Linked DNA regions of Azospira inquinata. The protein of the gene in region 1 interacts with the protein of each later gene in a pairwise test. Links are inferred from orthologs where the notes say so. Each region holds a gene or a part of one and is shown on either strand. Other genes may lie near its edges. The genes, in order: recR and recO.

The links.
Region 2: the proteins of recR (region 1) and recO interact in binary tests that used the Escherichia coli proteins (3 or more experiments, as listed by UniProt). The link is inferred for Azospira inquinata from one-to-one orthologs.

Annotation. Positions count from the first base shown.
Region 1 is NZ_CP064782.1:550,543-558,130, forward strand. What follows is about bases 2,917-5,899. They hold recR (recombination mediator RecR), read right to left. Parts: upstream 4,718-5,899; coding sequence 4,115-4,717; downstream 2,917-4,114. Other genes in these bases: Azoinq_RS02450 (cytochrome b), read right to left, coding at 2,917-3,368; petA (ubiquinol-cytochrome c reductase iron-sulfur subunit), read right to left, coding at 3,372-3,968; Azoinq_RS02465 (YbaB/EbfC family nucleoid-associated protein), read right to left, coding at 4,717-5,040; dnaX (DNA polymerase III subunit gamma/tau), read right to left, coding at 5,051-5,899. In the rest of the region: Azoinq_RS02435 (ClpXP protease specificity-enhancing factor), read right to left, coding at 200-595; Azoinq_RS02440 (glutathione S-transferase N-terminal domain-containing protein), read right to left, coding at 638-1,234; Azoinq_RS02445 (cytochrome c1), read right to left, coding at 1,316-2,050; more of Azoinq_RS02450, read right to left, coding at 2,067-2,916; more of dnaX, read right to left, coding at 5,900-6,670; Azoinq_RS02480 (hypothetical protein), read left to right, coding at 6,918-7,160. UniProt on the Escherichia coli protein: May play a role in DNA repair. It seems to be involved in an RecBC-independent recombinational process of DNA repair. It may act with RecF and RecO.
Region 2 is NZ_CP064782.1:3,186,078-3,193,569, forward strand. What follows is about bases 1-2,887. They hold recO (DNA repair protein RecO), read right to left. Parts: upstream 1,859-2,887; coding sequence 1,142-1,858; downstream 1-1,141. Other genes in these bases: nagZ (beta-N-acetylhexosaminidase), read right to left, coding at 1-25; acpS (holo-ACP synthase), read right to left, coding at 22-402; Azoinq_RS14340 (pyridoxine 5'-phosphate synthase), read right to left, coding at 399-1,145; era (GTPase Era), read right to left, coding at 1,883-2,785; rnc (ribonuclease III), read right to left, coding at 2,785-2,887. In the rest of the region: more of rnc, read right to left, coding at 2,888-3,462; Azoinq_RS14360 (DUF4845 domain-containing protein), read right to left, coding at 3,459-3,830; lepB (signal peptidase I), read right to left, coding at 3,850-4,638; lepA (translation elongation factor 4), read right to left, coding at 4,650-6,443; Azoinq_RS14375 (glutaredoxin family protein), read right to left, coding at 6,501-6,773; Azoinq_RS14380 (SoxR reducing system RseC family protein), read right to left, coding at 6,777-7,214; RNA polymerase sigma factor RpoE, read right to left, coding at 7,263-7,492. UniProt on the Escherichia coli protein: Involved in DNA repair and RecF pathway recombination.

The DNA.
Region 1 (7,588 bases):
TCCCCAAGGCCCCTCTTATCGCCAGGCGCGAAATACATACGCATGGCATAACTTTGGTTCGTGGACAATTAGCAACAGCCGTGCCACGCCTGGATTTGGGGAGAATCGGGGATCAGGGGCCCGGCCAGGGGGGCCGGGCCGCCTCGGGATGGTGCGTCAGCGGAGAGTTGGGCGCCACCCTGGTGCCGGGCGGCCCAATTTACTTCACCCGCTGCAACTTGGGGCGGCCGCCAGCCGGAGGGGCGGGAGGCTCGGGCTCGGGAGAAGCATCCGGCAGAGGGGTGTCTTCCACTTCGAAGGCCATGCCGGCGCCGTTTTCCTTAGCGTAGATGGCCACCACGTTGCCCACGGGAAAGGAAATATTCCGGGCCACGCCGCCGAAGCGGGCGACGAAGGAAATGTAGTCGTTGTCCATGGCCAGCCGGGACGTGGCGTCGGCACTGATATTCAGAACAATCTGGCCGTCCCGGGCGAATTCCCGGGGCACCTCGGTCCGTTCATCCACGACCACCGCGATATAGGGCGTAAAGCCGTTATCGGTGCACCACTCGTAAATGCCCCGAACCATGTAGGGCTTGGTAGATGGTAAATCCATGATGATGGGCCGAAAAAAGGGCGCCGCAGCGCCCGTGGTTGCTTACTTGCGCATGACCTTTTCCGACGGGGTCAAAGCATCGATAAACCCTTGTCGGCTGAAAATGCGCTCCGCGTACTTCATCAAGGGCGCCGCGCTCTTGGGCAGTTCAATGCTGTAATGGTCCAAGCGCCACAGCAAGGGGGCGATGGCCACGTCCAGCATGGAAAATTCGTCCCCCAGCATAAACTTTTGCTTGGAGAACATGGGCGCCAGTTCGGTGAGCCGGTTTTTCACTTCCGTGCGCGCCTTCTCCGCCGTCTTCTGGTTCTTTTCCAGGGCTTCGATGTGCACGAAAATCTCCCGTTCCATGGTGGACAGGAGCTGGCGCGCCCGGGCCCGCATAATGGGATCCGGCGGCATCAGCTGGGGATGGGGGAAGCGCTCATCAATGTATTCGTTGATGATATTCGGTTCATACAGAATGAGCTCCCGCTCCACCAAGACCGGCACCCGGTTGTAAGGGTTGATGACGGCGATGTCTTCCGGTTTGTTGAAGAGATCCACGTCGATGACCTGGAAATCCATGCCCTTTTCGTACAGGACGATGCGGCAGCGATGGCTAAACGGGTCAGTGGTCCCGGAGTAGAGGTTCATCATAGTCAATACCTCAAAATGGAATCGGCACCGCCGCCGGGGAAAGCCCCCGGCAAACGATGCCGTTGCCTGGATCAGGCGGGGTTAATGCACGTCTTTCCAGTATTCCCGCTTCAGCAGGTAAGCCAGAACACCCAGCACGGCGAGGAACAGCAGCACGCCGACGCCCAGTTGCTTACGGAAATTGGCGCCCGGTTCGCTCATGAACACCAGGTAGCCGACCAGGTCAGCCACTTCCTTGTCGTACTCGGCGGGGGACAGCTTGCCGGGCACTGCAAGTTTCAGGTGCTTATGTTCGTTACCGGCGGCATCCTTTTCCACGTCCAGCACTTGCTGGCCTTGGAGTTCCCACAGGACGTGGGGCATGCCGACGTTTTCAAACACGGTGTTGTTCCAGCCGGTCGGACGGTTGTCGTCCCGGTAGAAAGAACGCAGATAGGTGTAGAGCCAGTCGGCGCCGGAACCCGCCTCGGATTCCTTGGCCCGGGCGATAACGCTCAGGTCAGGAGGCGTGGCACCGAACCACTTCTTGGCTTCGTCAGGACGAATCCCGACGCGCATGGTGTCACCCACTTTTTCGCCGGCGAACATCAGATTGTCCTTAATCTGTTGCTCGGTCAGACCGATGTCCTTGAGGCGGTTGTAACGCATGGAGGAAGCGCCGTGGCAGCTCAGGCAGTAATTCACGAAGAGCTTGGCACCGTTTTGCAGGGCGGCCTGATCGTGGGAAACGTCAGGAGCCTTGTCCAATTCCAGGGGGGCACCACTGGCCAGCACCGTCAAGGGTGCGAAAAGCAGTGCGAGGAGCAGTTTTTTCATTTCTCTCGTCCTTTGCTTAGTGGGTGACCCGCTCGGGTTCCGGGCTGTACTTGTCCACCTTCGAGTACCAGGGCATGGTCAGGAAGAAGGCAAAGTAGATAACGCCGCAGATCTGGGAAATCTTTTCACCCCAGAAAGACGGCGGTTGGGTACCCAGGTAGCCGAGAATGACAAACGCCACCACAAACAGGGCCAGGAAGGTCTTGTAGATAGGACCGCGGTAACGGATGGACTTCACCGGGCTGCGATCCAACCAGGGCAGGAAGGCGATGATCACCACGGAAGCGCCCATGGCCACCACACCCCAGAACTTGGCATCCAAACCGAACAGGGGGTAGGTCACCGCCCGCAGGATGGAATAGAAGGGGGTGAAGTACCACACCGGAGCGATGTGGGGCGGAGTCTTCATGGGATCGGCCGGAATGAAGTTGTTGGATTCCAGGAAGTAACCGCCGCCTTCCGGCGCGAAGAACACCACGCAGGAGAAGACGAAGAGGAACACCACCACGCCAACGATATCCTTCACCGTGTAGTAGGGATGGAACGGAATCCCGTCCAGGGGAATACCGTGTTCATCCTTGTGCTTCTTGATTTCCACACCGTCCGGGTTGTTGGACCCCACTTCGTGGAGGGCCAGCAAGTGGGCAACCACCAGACCCAGGAGAACCAGGGGCATGGCGATAACGTGGAAGGAGAAGAAGCGGTTCAGAGTCGCATCCCCCACCACGAAGTCACCCCGCAGCCACACGGACAGGTCCGGGCCAACGAAGGGAATGGCGGAGAACAGATTGACGATCACCTGGGCGCCCCAGAAGGACATTTGTCCCCAAGGCAGGAGGTAGCCGAAGAAGGCTTCACCCATCAAGCACAGGAAAATCCCGATCCCGAACAGCCAGATCAGTTCCCGGGGCTTACGGTAGGAACCGTAGAGCAGACCGCGGAACATGTGCAGATAGACCACGATGAAGAAGGAAGAAGCACCGGTGGAGTGCAGGTAGCGGATCAACCAGCCCCAGGGCACGTCCCGCATAATGTACTCGACGCTGGCGAAGGCCACCGGCACACCGGCAGCGTTCAGGGAAGCATCGGGCTTGTAGTGCATGACCAGGAAAATACCGGTCACGATCTGGATCACCAGCACCAGCAGGGCCAGGGAGCCGAAGAAGTACCAGAAGTTGAAGTTCTTCGGTGCGTAGTATTCGGCCAGATGGCCACGCCACATGGCCGTGGCCGGGAAACGGGCATCCACCCATTCGAGCAAGTTGCCGGCCTTAGAGCCGTCGGACTTGTACTTTTCAAAGTTGGTATTGGCAGCCATTCCTTACGCTCCCTTCTTGTCTTCGCCAATCATCAGGCGGGTATCAGAGAGATACATGTGGGGCGGGACTTCCAAGTTGAGCGGCGCGGGTTTGCTCTTGAAAACCCGACCGGCCAAGTCGAAGGTGGAACCGTGGCAGGGGCAAAGGAAACCACCCAGCCATTCTCCGGGCATCCCTTCTTCCGTACCAGACTTGAACTTGGAACCGGGAGAACAGCCCAAGTGGGTGCAGATACCGATGGCCACCAGGTATTCAGGCTTGATGGACCGGTGTTCGTTGGTGCAGTAGGTCGGTTGCTGGGGCTTTTCGGACTTGGGGTCCAACACTGCGCCATCCAGCTTGGGCAGGGTCGCCAGCATTTCCTTGGTGCGGTTAATAATCCACACCGGTTTGCCGCGCCACTCCACGGTCATCATTTGGCCCGGCTCCAGCTTGGAAATATCCACTTCCACCGGAGCGCCAGCCGCCTTGGCACGCTCGGACGGCAGCATGCTGGAGACGAACGGCACGAGGGTGGCGACTGCCCCCACTCCACCGACGGCCGCAGTAGCGACCAGCAAGCGCCGCCTCCCGCAGTCCACTTTGTTCTCTTTGCTCATAGCGCTGATCCCTAAACTTAGAACGTAGAAAATTTTTGAAAGGCAAACCGCACACTATCCGACGATTAGCCGAATAAAACTTTGTGATTATACTTGAATCGCTCCGGGAACTGGAAGGCGGCCCCGAGGATCAAAGGCCCTTTTTATCAGGCTTTATCCGGGTCCCGCCGGTCCCGCAGGGCCTGGGCTAAGGTACCCGGGTCCACAAATTCCAACTCGCCCCCCACCGGCACACCCCGGGCAATACGGCTAACCTTAAGGCCCCGAGCCTTAAGCAGCTCCCCCAGATAGTGGGCGGTGGCCTCCCCTTCGTTGGTGTAATTGGTGGCAAGAATCACTTCTTGAACCGTGCCGTCGTCCGCCCGGGTAAGCAGGCGATCCAGGCCTAAATCCTTGGGCCCCAGGCCGTCCAGGGGGGAAAGGCGGCCCATGAGTACATAGTAAAGCCCGTTATAAGCCAGGGTCTGCTCCACCATATTCATGTCCACCGGGGTTTCCACCACACACAGCAGACTGGCGTCCCGCTTGGGGGAAGCACAGCGCTCACAGACTTCCTGCTCGGTCAGGGTATTGCACCGGGCACAATGACGCAGCCGCTGCAGGGCGTCCTGCAAAGCCCCCACCAAACGCTGGGCCCCTTGCCGATCCTGTTGCAGCAAATGAAACGCCATGCGCTGGGCGGATTTTGGCCCGACGCCGGGCAGGCAGCGCAACGCGGCCACCAGCCCGTCCAGACTGTTACCGATCATCAGAAGGGGAGCTTCAACCCGGGGGGCAGATTCAGGCCGGAGGTAAAGCCGGACATTTTATCCTTGGTCAGCTCTTCACCCCGACGCACCGCATCATTAACGGCTGCGGCAATCAGGTCTTCCAGCATTTCCTTATCGTCCATCACGGAAGGATCAATGCTGACCCGCCGGACGTCATGGGCGCAGGTCATTTGCACCTTGACCATCCCAGCCCCGGCCTGACCTTCCACTTCCAGCAGGCTCAGTTCTTCCTGGGCTTTGCGCATATTTTCCTGCATCTGCTGGGCTTGTTTCATCAGCCCGGCAATTCCACCCTTCATCATAAAGGTCTCCTCAAAGGGGTTTAATGGATGATTGAATCAACGTGGCGTCCAGCAACTGCACCGCCGCGTTAACAAAAGAATCTTGGGCCAGGGCCTCGGTAGCCTGGGCCAGCCTGGCTTTACGGGCCTTGGAAGCTTTAATGGCCGGCGTGTCCCCTGCCACGTCCCCCACCTGGATATGTAAGGACACTGGCCGCCCCAAGCGGGCCTGGAGCGCTTCCCGGAGTTTATCCTGAGAGGCCTTCAAAAGGAGATGGGATTTATCCTGGGCCAGACGTAAATTCACCGCCCCTTCAACCAGGGATTCCAACAAACAGTTCTGGGCCAGCTCCCGGGCCATGCCGCCGATGTCCAATTGACGCAACAGGCCTTCCCAGGTGCTAGGCACCTCCAGTTCCCCAGAGGCCTCGGACACGGGGGCCACCTCCGCCTTAGTCTGGGGAGCGGGGGAAGGTTCCTGGGCAGGAGGCGTTGAGCGGGAACCTGGGCGCTCAGCGCTCGAAGCTTTTTTTGCTGGAGTCTCGGGGGGAGGCGCCCCCAGCCCTTTGGCAGGGGAAAACGTTAGCAAACGCAGCAGGGTGACGAGAAAACCGCTGTAGGGATCTGGAGCCAAGGGCAGGTCTTTACGTCCCTGAATCAATATCTGGTAGGCCAACTGCAAGCCTTCGGGATCGAAACGCTCCGCCAATCCCTGCAAGACTTCCCGGTCAGGAGCATCCGGGGGTAAAGCCCCCGGCGCCAACTGGGCCACCTGGATTTGGGTTGCCAAAACAGCCAACTCTTCCAGGGCGGAGTTGAAAGAGAGGGATTGGGCCGCCATATCACCGGCCACACGAACCAGCGCCTCCCCATCCCCCGCCAGAACGTGGTTCAGAATCGCCGTCAAATGGCCCCGATCCACCGTCCCCAGCATTTCCCGGACTAGGGCGCTTTCCACTTTACCACTGCCGTAGGCAATGGCTTGATCCAATAGGGAAAGGGCATCCCGCATACTGCCATTGGCAGAGCGGGCCAGCATAGAAAGTCCCTCGCCCTCAAACGGAATCTGTTCCTGGCCCAGAATATAGGCTAGGTGATCCACAATGGCGTTGATGGGCATCTGCTTCAGATTGAACTGCAAGCAGCGAGACAGAACCGTCACGGGAATTTTCTGGGGGTCCGTGGTGGCCAGAATAAACTTCACATGTTCGGGGGGCTCTTCCAAGGTCTTCAACATGGCGTTGAAAGCCGAATTGGAGAGCATATGGACTTCGTCAATGACGTAGACCTTGAACCGGCCACGGGTGGGCGCATACACCGCATTTTCCAGCAGCATGCGCATTTCATCGACTCGGGTATTGGTGGCCGCATCCACCTCCAGCAAATCCACAAAGCGACCGCTATCGATTTCCTTGCAGGCAGAACATTCGCCGCAGGGCTCGGGGGTAATGCCCTTTTCGCAATTCAGGGATTTCGCCAGAATGCGGGCCAGGGTAGTTTTTCCCACCCCTCGGGTGCCCGTAAATAGATAGGCGTGATGTAGTCGGTTTTCCGCGAGCGCATGGGTCAATGCCTTAACAACGTGCTCCTGCCCCACAAGACTCGCAAAGTTCCGTGGGCGCCATTTCCGCGCCAAGACCTGATAACTCATAGTCGCATCGACAAAAGGGGAATCGGATATTCCGCCCGTAAAAACAAAAGTGGCGAGCCTTACCCCCGGCACTTGCAGTAAGTAGCTGTGGCTGCTTCCTTCCGGACCTGACCCGATTCACTACCCTGCAATGCGGGGAGACCCGCCGAGGGCCATTATACTGGGGAACGGGGGAATACACCAATAAACAGGATGGAGGAAGCTGTACGAGTTAATCACGGAGACGCAGAAGGACGTCACGGGGATCATGGAGGAGCACTACAACAGCCTGTCCCAGCGGGCGGCGTCGGCGATTGAAACGTCTTCGTCCAAGGCGCCGTTGGGAGGCGACGTAATGGCGGCCGCCATGAAGACCCTGATGGGAGCCTCCACCCAGGCTTTCGAGAACTTCACGAAGTTGAGCAAGCAGATCACAGAGATAACGGAGGGAGGGGTAACGGCGGGGAGCGTGACGGCGAAGGCAGCGCGGAGCACGGCGAAGAAAGCGTAAGCCAAGGAATAGGAAGAAATGGAACCCGGCGGAAGCCGGGTTTTTTTATGGGGGGGGCTGGGGGAAGGAGTTGGCGGGAAGCGCTGGCGGCGGGGAGAAAGGAAGCCTAGAGAGGGGATGCAGGGGTTTTCTCCGTCGGAGGCCGGGAAGCCCACAGCGGATAGCCTAGGCAGCAAGGAAACAAGGAGAGGGAGGAAGGTAAAGCGAGGAGAAACGAGTGGGGGGAGATACAAAAGTAAAAGCCCCCGCCAAGAGAATGGCAGGGGCTTTTGAGGAGGAGCCTGGCGGTGACCTACTTTCGCACAAGAGATATGCACTATCATCGGCGCAACTCCGTTTCACGGTCCTGTTCGGGATGGGAAGGGGTGGGTCCAGAGCGCTATGGCCGCCAAGCGTAACTTGTCCGTGCTCCGCTAGGCGGGGCACGC
Region 2 (7,492 bases), 2.6 Mb from region 1 along the record:
GGCCGAGGGGCAGGGAAGGAATCACAGCAGAGTCTCCAGAACGACAAAGGCCAGCACCGTTTCCTTTTCGTCGCTCAGGGAAAGGTGGGCCCGCAAATGACGGTTTTCCAGGTAACGGGCCAGGGGCGGGGCAAAGGCGAAGCCCGGTTTCCCTAGGGCATCATGGGTAATGGCCAGGGCGGTTAGGGAAGCAGGTGCCCGTACGCCGGTACCCAGGGCCTTGGCAAAGGCCTCTTTGGCGGCAAAGCGCTTGGCCAGCAGGCGGGCCGGGTCGGCACAGACGGAGAATTCTGTCCATTCGTCAGGCGCCAAAATGCGCCGGGCGGCCCGTTCCCCGTGGCGTTGCCACAGGGTTTCCAGGCGGGCCACCTGGACGATGTCCGTGCCGATGCCGAAAATCATTGGGCCACGGCCAGCATCAGGGTTTTCATTTCCGTCACTGCCTGGCGCAGGCCGACAAACACGGCCCGGGCGACGATGGCATGGCCGATGTGCAATTCCCGGATACCCGGCAGGGCGGCCACGGGCTGGACGTTGTAATAATTCAGGGCATGGCCCGCATTAAAGCGCATCCCCGCCGCCAGAATGGCGGCCCCGGCCTGTTTCAGCTTAGCCAGCTCCGCCAGGACGGCCGGGCTTTCCCGGTCCCGCCCCTGGTCGTGGAAGGCGTGGGCGTAGGGGCCGGTGTGCAGTTCGCACACCCGGGCGCCAATATGGGCGGCGGCTTCGATCTGCCCCAGATCGGCATCGATGAAGACGCTACTCACAATTCCCGCATCTTGCAGCCGAGCCACCACGGCCTTCAGATGGGCCTCCTGGCTGCGCACGTCCAGACCACCTTCCGTGGTGATTTCCTGGCGCCCTTCCGGCACCAGCATGGCCATCTGGGGCTTGAGACGGCAGGCGATATCCACCATTTCATCCGTGGGCGCCATTTCCAGATTGAGCTTCACCTGGGTGCTTTCCTTGAGGCGCCGCACGTCCTCGTCCTGGATGTGACGCCGGTCTTCCCGCAGGTGCACCGTAATGCCTTCCGCCCCGGCCAGATGGGCTTCCACCGCCGCCCAGACCGGGTCCGGCTCATAGGTGCGACGGGCTTGGCGCAGGGTAGCTACGTGGTCGATATTGACGCCGAGTTCAATCATAATTCCTGCAACTCCTTGAAAATTTTACGGCTTTCCAGGGGGCGCCCTTCCAGATAATAGCCGATCAGGGCGCGCATCAATTGTTTTGCTTCGCTGCGGGAGCGGGGCCGCTGCCAGTCTTCACTGGCCAGATCCAGGAGGCTTTGGCCGGAGACGCAGAGTTCGCTCCCCTCCCCGCTCTCCAGGGGAACGGCCCCATGCTCGATTTCGTAACGGTAGCGGCGTTGGGGAGCGATGGGCTCACCCCGGGCATCCGCCTCCAGATTCAGGCCGTAGCCCAATTCCTGGAGCAGGGCTTTTTCAAAATGGCGCAGATCCGCTTCCCGCAATCCCTGGGAAATGCGTCCCAGGGTTTCCCCATAGACCTGGAACAGGCCTTCATGGGCGTCTTCCCGGGGCAGGAGTTTGAGCAGCAGCTCATTCAGGTAATAGCCACAAAACAGGGCCTGGCCGGACAGCAGGGGTTGCCCCCCTTGCCATTCAGCCTTCATCAGGGTCAGCACTTCGCCCTTGCCCGCCCAGCCTAGTTCCAGGGGCTGGAAGGCCATGAGCAGGCCCCGGATGGCGGCCCGGGGGCGACGGGCCCCCTTGGCCAGGAGGGCCACCCGGCCAAAATCCCGGGAAAAGACTTCTACAATCAGGCTGGTTTCCCGGAACGGCCGACCATGGAGCACATAGGCCGGTTGCCGATCCACCCGCTGGCGCAGATTCACCTTGGCAGCTCCCCAGACCGGGGCTTATTCGTAACCCAGGCTGCGCAGCAGACGGTCATCGTCCGCCCAGCCGGATTTCACCTTGACCCACACTTCCAGGTACACCTTGCCATCGAACAGGCGCTCCATATCCTGGCGGGCCTCCGTGGAAATGCGCTTCAGAGTGGCGCCTCCCTTGCCGATGACGATAGCCTTATGGCCGGGCCGATCCACCACAATGGCGGCGTAGATGCGCCGCAGGCGCCCTTCTACCTCGAACTTTTCAATCTCCACGGTGGCGGCGTAAGGGAGTTCGTCTCCCAGGAGGCGGAAGAGCTTTTCCCGGATATATTCGGCAGCCAGGAAACGTTCGCTGCGGTCAGTAATTTCATCTTCGCTAAACATCAGCCCCGGATTGGGTAGGTGTTTGCGGGTCTCGGTAAGCAGTTCATCCAGCTGGCGTCCCTTGGCGGCACTGACCGGCAACAGGGCGGCAAAGTTCCGCTTTTCCGCAATCTGGGCCAGGAAGGGCAGCAGCCGCCCCTTGTCCTCCAGCTTATCCACCTTATTCACCACCAGGATCACGGGCCGGTCTTTGGGCAGCAGATCCAGCACCTTCTGATCCTTGGCGTCGAAACGCCCGGCTTCGATAACGAAGAGCACCACATCCACATCCGCCAGGGCCTGGGTCACCCCCCGGTTCATGGCCCGGTTCAGGGCGTTGGTGTGCTGGGTCTGGAAACCCGGGGTGTCCACGAAAACGAATTGGGCGTCATCCTGGGTAAGGATGCCCGTAATCCGGTGCCGGGTGGTCTGGGCCTTGCGGGAGACGATGCTGATCTTTTCCCCGATCAGATGATTGAGCAGGGTGGATTTGCCCACATTGGGGCGACCGACGATGGCCACATAGCCGGAGCGGATTTTTTCGTTATCGGGCGGGGTATCCATTAGCGTCCTTCCAAAAGTTGCAGGGCAGCTTCCGCCGCTTTCTGCTCCGCATTGCGTCGGCTGGAGCCTTCGCCCTGGGTACGCAGACCGAGAAAATCGATATCGCAGGCCACCACGAAATGCTGGGCGTGGGACTGGCCTTGGGCGCCCAGCATGGTGTACTTGGGCAGGGTGTGGTGCCGGGCCTGAACCAGTTCCTGCAAGCGGGTCTTGGGGTCCTTGATGGGCTGGCCGGGAATAATGGCCTCAATGTCATCCTTGAGCATGCGGGCCACCAGAGCGTGGGCCGTATCAAAGGAGCTATCCAGATAGACCGCGCCAATAATGGCCTCGCAGGCATCCGCCAGGATGGAGGGACGCTGGTGGCCGCCACTCTTCAGCTCCCCTTCCCCCAGGCGCAGATAATTGCCCAACTGGAGATGGGTGGCTACCCGGTAAAGACTGTCCTTATTGACCAGATTGGCCCGCAGGCGGGACAAATCCCCCTCGGGCATCTGGGGGAAGCGCAGGAACAGTAAATGGGCAGCCGTGCAGTTAAGGACGCTGTCCCCCAGAAATTCCAGGCGTTCGTTATGGGGAGAACTGTGGCTGCGGTGAGTGACGGCGGTCTGTAACAGTTCCGTGCGTTTAAATTGGTATTGCAGCGCTGTTTCCAGCGCTTTGAGCGGTGCGTTCAATTACCCTTGTCCTTGCCTGCGGTGCTGCCCTTGAAGTCGATATCCAGGCTGACGGGCCCACCCAGGGGAATTTTTTTGGTGTATGCAAAAGCGATCACGATATCCCCGTTATCCTTGGAAATATCCAGATCCGTGCCGTTAATGCTGGTGATGTTGTCGATATCCGCCTGTTTGTCGAAGGCGGTGCGTACCTCGGCCACCGTAGCGGTACTCAGGCTGCCGTTGCCCGTGATGGTCTTCAAGGCCTTGGTAATGCTGAAATATTCCACCACTGCCGGTACCACCCGCATACCGGTAATGGCGATGATGACCACCAGAAAACCGACCACCAGCAGGCCGGAAAGACTCACACCCCGTTGGCGAAACATGGGCTTCTCTCCCTTGAAGTTACTGGAAACCGCCAATGCGCTTCAAATCCCCGAAGTTAAACCAGATGAAGAAGGCCTTCCCCACTAGGTTGGCGTCCGGCACAAAGCCCCAGACCCGACTATCCCGGCTGTTATCCCGGTTGTCGCCCATGGCGAAATAGCTATCGGCGGGCACCTTGCAGATGAAGCCTGCCTCATTGTAGGTGCAGTTTTCCCGATGGGGAAACTGGCTGATTTCCGGAACCCCATCCGGGGCATCCTCATCATTGAGAATGCGGTGCTTGACGCCTCCCAGGGTTTCCTCAAATTGCTTGGAGTAGTAGAGCCGCTCCGGATGCTCGTAATCTCCCAGGGCTTTGACCGGCACGGGCTGGCCGTTGATGGTCAGGCGCTTGTGCTGGTAAGCCACCGTATCCCCAGGCAGCCCCACCACCCGCTTGATGTAGTCCACGGAGGGATCTTCCGGATAGCGGAAGACAAACACATCCCCCCGCTTGGGGTGGCCCACTTCGATGATTTTTTTGTCCAGGATAGGTAGGCGGATGCCGTAGCTGAACTTATTCACCAAGATGAAATCCCCCACCTGCAGGGTGGGAATCATGGATCCGGAAGGAATCTTGAAGGGCTCGGCAACGAAGGAACGGAGCAGAAACACCAGCAGGATCACCGGGAAAAAACCGGAGCCGTATTCCACCCACCAGGGGTCTTTGGCATCCCGGGGGCGTTTTTTCTTCAGCCAGAGGGAATCCGCTATCCAGATCAGCCCGCTGGCTAAAAGCAGCAGGAAAAGAATCAAGGCAAAATTCAAAACGTTCTCCGTTATTTGCTATCCACGCGCAAGACGGCCAGGAAGGCTTCCTGGGGGATTTCCACGGCACCCACCTGCTTCATGCGCTTCTTCCCCGCCTTTTGCTTTTCCAGCAATTTCTTTTTCCGGGTGATATCCCCGCCGTAACACTTGGCCAGCACGTCTTTGCGCATGGCTTTGACGTTTTCCCGGGCGATGATGGTGGAGCCGATGGCGGCCTGGATGGCTACTTCGTACATCTGACGGGGAATCAATTCCCGCATCTTGGCGGCCAGTTCCCGGCCCCGGTATTGGGCATTGGCCCGGTGCACGATGACCGACAGGGCATCCACCTTATCCCCGTTGATGAGGATATCCAGCTTCACCACGTCGGCAGCCCGGTATTCCTTAAATTCGTAATCCAGGGAGGCGTAGCCCCGGGACACGGATTTGAGCTTATCGAAAAAGTCCATCACCACTTCCGCCATGGGCATGTCGTACTTCAATTGCACCTGGCGGCCGTGGTAAGCCATATCCACCTGATTGCCCCGTTTGGCGTTGCACAAGGTAATGACGGCCCCCACGTAATCCTGGGGCACAAAAATGGTGGTGGTAATGATGGGTTCCCGGATTTCCTCGACCTTGGAAACTTCCGGAAGCTTGGCCGGATTTTCCACCTGGATGAGGGTGCCGTCCCGCAGCACCACCTCATAGACCACCGTAGGAGCGGTGGTAATCAGGTCCTGGTCGAATTCCCGTTCCAGACGCTCCTGCACGATTTCCATGTGCAAGAGCCCGAGGAAGCCACAGCGGAAGCCGAACCCCAGGGCCTGGGAGACTTCCGGTTCAAATTGTAGGGCGGCGTCGTTGAGCTTGAGCTTTTCCAGGGATTCCCGCAGGGAGTCGTACTGGTTGGCTTCCACTGGATAGAGTCCAGCGAAAACCTGGGATTTGATTTCTTTGAAACCGGGCAAAGGCGCGGCAGCGGGACGATCCGCCAGGGTGACCGTATCCCCCACCTTGGCAGCGGTTAGTTCCTTGATACCGGAAATGATGAATCCCACGCCCCCGGCGGCCAATTCGGGCAGGCTCTGGGACTTGGGAGTAAACACCCCCACCTGCTCGCAAAGATGGACCGTGCCGGTGGACATGAGGCGAATCCGGTCCTTGGGACGCAGCACCCCATCCACTACCCGGACCAGCATGACCACGCCCACGTAATTATCGAACCAGGAGTCAATGATCAGGGCCTTCAGGGGAGCTTCCGGGTCCCCCTGGGGCGCCGGTATCCGGACTACGACGGCCTCCAGGATGTCTTCCACCCCCAGGCCGGTTTTAGCAGAGGCCAGTACGGCCTCGGATGCATCCAGGCCGATCACATCCTCGATTTCCTGCCGGGCGTTGTCCGGATTGGCTGAGGGTAGGTCAATCTTGTTCAGCACGGGGACGACTTCCACCCCCTGCTCGATGGCGGTATAGCAATTGGCCACCGTCTGGGCTTCCACCCCCTGGGAGGCATCCACCACCAGCAGAGCGCCTTCGCAGGCCGCCAGGGAACGGGATACCTCATAGGAAAAGTCCACATGCCCCGGGGTATCGATCAGATTCAGGTGATAAATCTGCCCGTCCTTGGCTTTGTAGCGCAGCGCCGCTGTCTGGGCTTTGATGGTGATGCCCCGTTCCCGCTCGATATCCATGGAATCGAGCACCTGGGCTTCCATTTCCCGGTCAGACAACCCGCCGCAGCTCTGGATGAGCCGGTCGGCCAGGGTGGATTTACCGTGGTCGATGTGGGCGATAATGGAAAAATTGCGAATGTGCTGCATCAGGTAAAAAAGGGTGCCGCTGGGCACCCTTTATCTGCTGGCCGTAAAGCCAGGATTCTAGCGGATTTTGGCCAAAACAGCACCTACGGCCGCCGGGTCCAGGAAGTAATGACACACCTCCTGCCCCTCATGGAGCAGTACCGGCACCAGTTCCCCCCAGCGCTCTTCCAGTTCAGGAAACTGATCCACGTCCACGGTTTGAACGGGCAGTCCCAAGGGAGCCAGCAGGGGTTCCAGGGCTGCCTCCATGTCATGGCACAGGTGGCAGTAGTTTCGCCCCAGGAGGGCAAAGCCGGAGGACAGGTCCGGCGTCGCAGCCTTATTTCCCATGGTTTAGGACAAAAGCCCCAGAATCACCGGCATGGCCTCGGGGCGCCGCACCAGGCGATGCTGCCAACGCTTGGCCCCCACAAAGCCCAGGAGACCGCCCACCAGGGCGCCCCCTACCCCACCCCACTCTTGCAGAGCCTCGGAAACCAGTCCCTGGCCCAGGGCCGCCCCCGCAAAGACGCAGAGCAGCGGCAGCAGGTAAAGCAGAGCAACGCTTTTCAGCAACACCCCTTCTGCCAGACCGATGGTGACCGTTTGTCCCACCTGGGCGCCGACGCTGTTCCGCACCCGAAAAACCCGGGGAGAAGAACAGAACATTTTGGCGGAGGAAGCACCGCAACCACCAGATTCGTGACAATGGCCACAGCCGCCCCCCATGGCTTCCACCAGGGCGGTATCGCCCTTTTCCAGGGCCCGGACTACTGCTTGGGTTTCGTTCATGATATTTCGCCTCGCCACAGGGCTAGGCGCCTAGGGTTGAGACCGGAACTACCAGCGCCGATCCGGCGCCGTATCCAGCAAGGGCTTCAATTTTCCGGCCACCGCTTCCCGCGCCCGGAAAATCCGGGAGCGCACGGTGCCGATTGGACAGTTCATGATCCGAGAAATTTCCTCGTAGCTCATGCCTTCCAATTCCCGCAACATGATGGCGGTGCGGAGTTCTTCCGGCAGGCCTTCCATGGCGGCGTTCACCGTTTCCCCGATCTGCTTGGATAGGA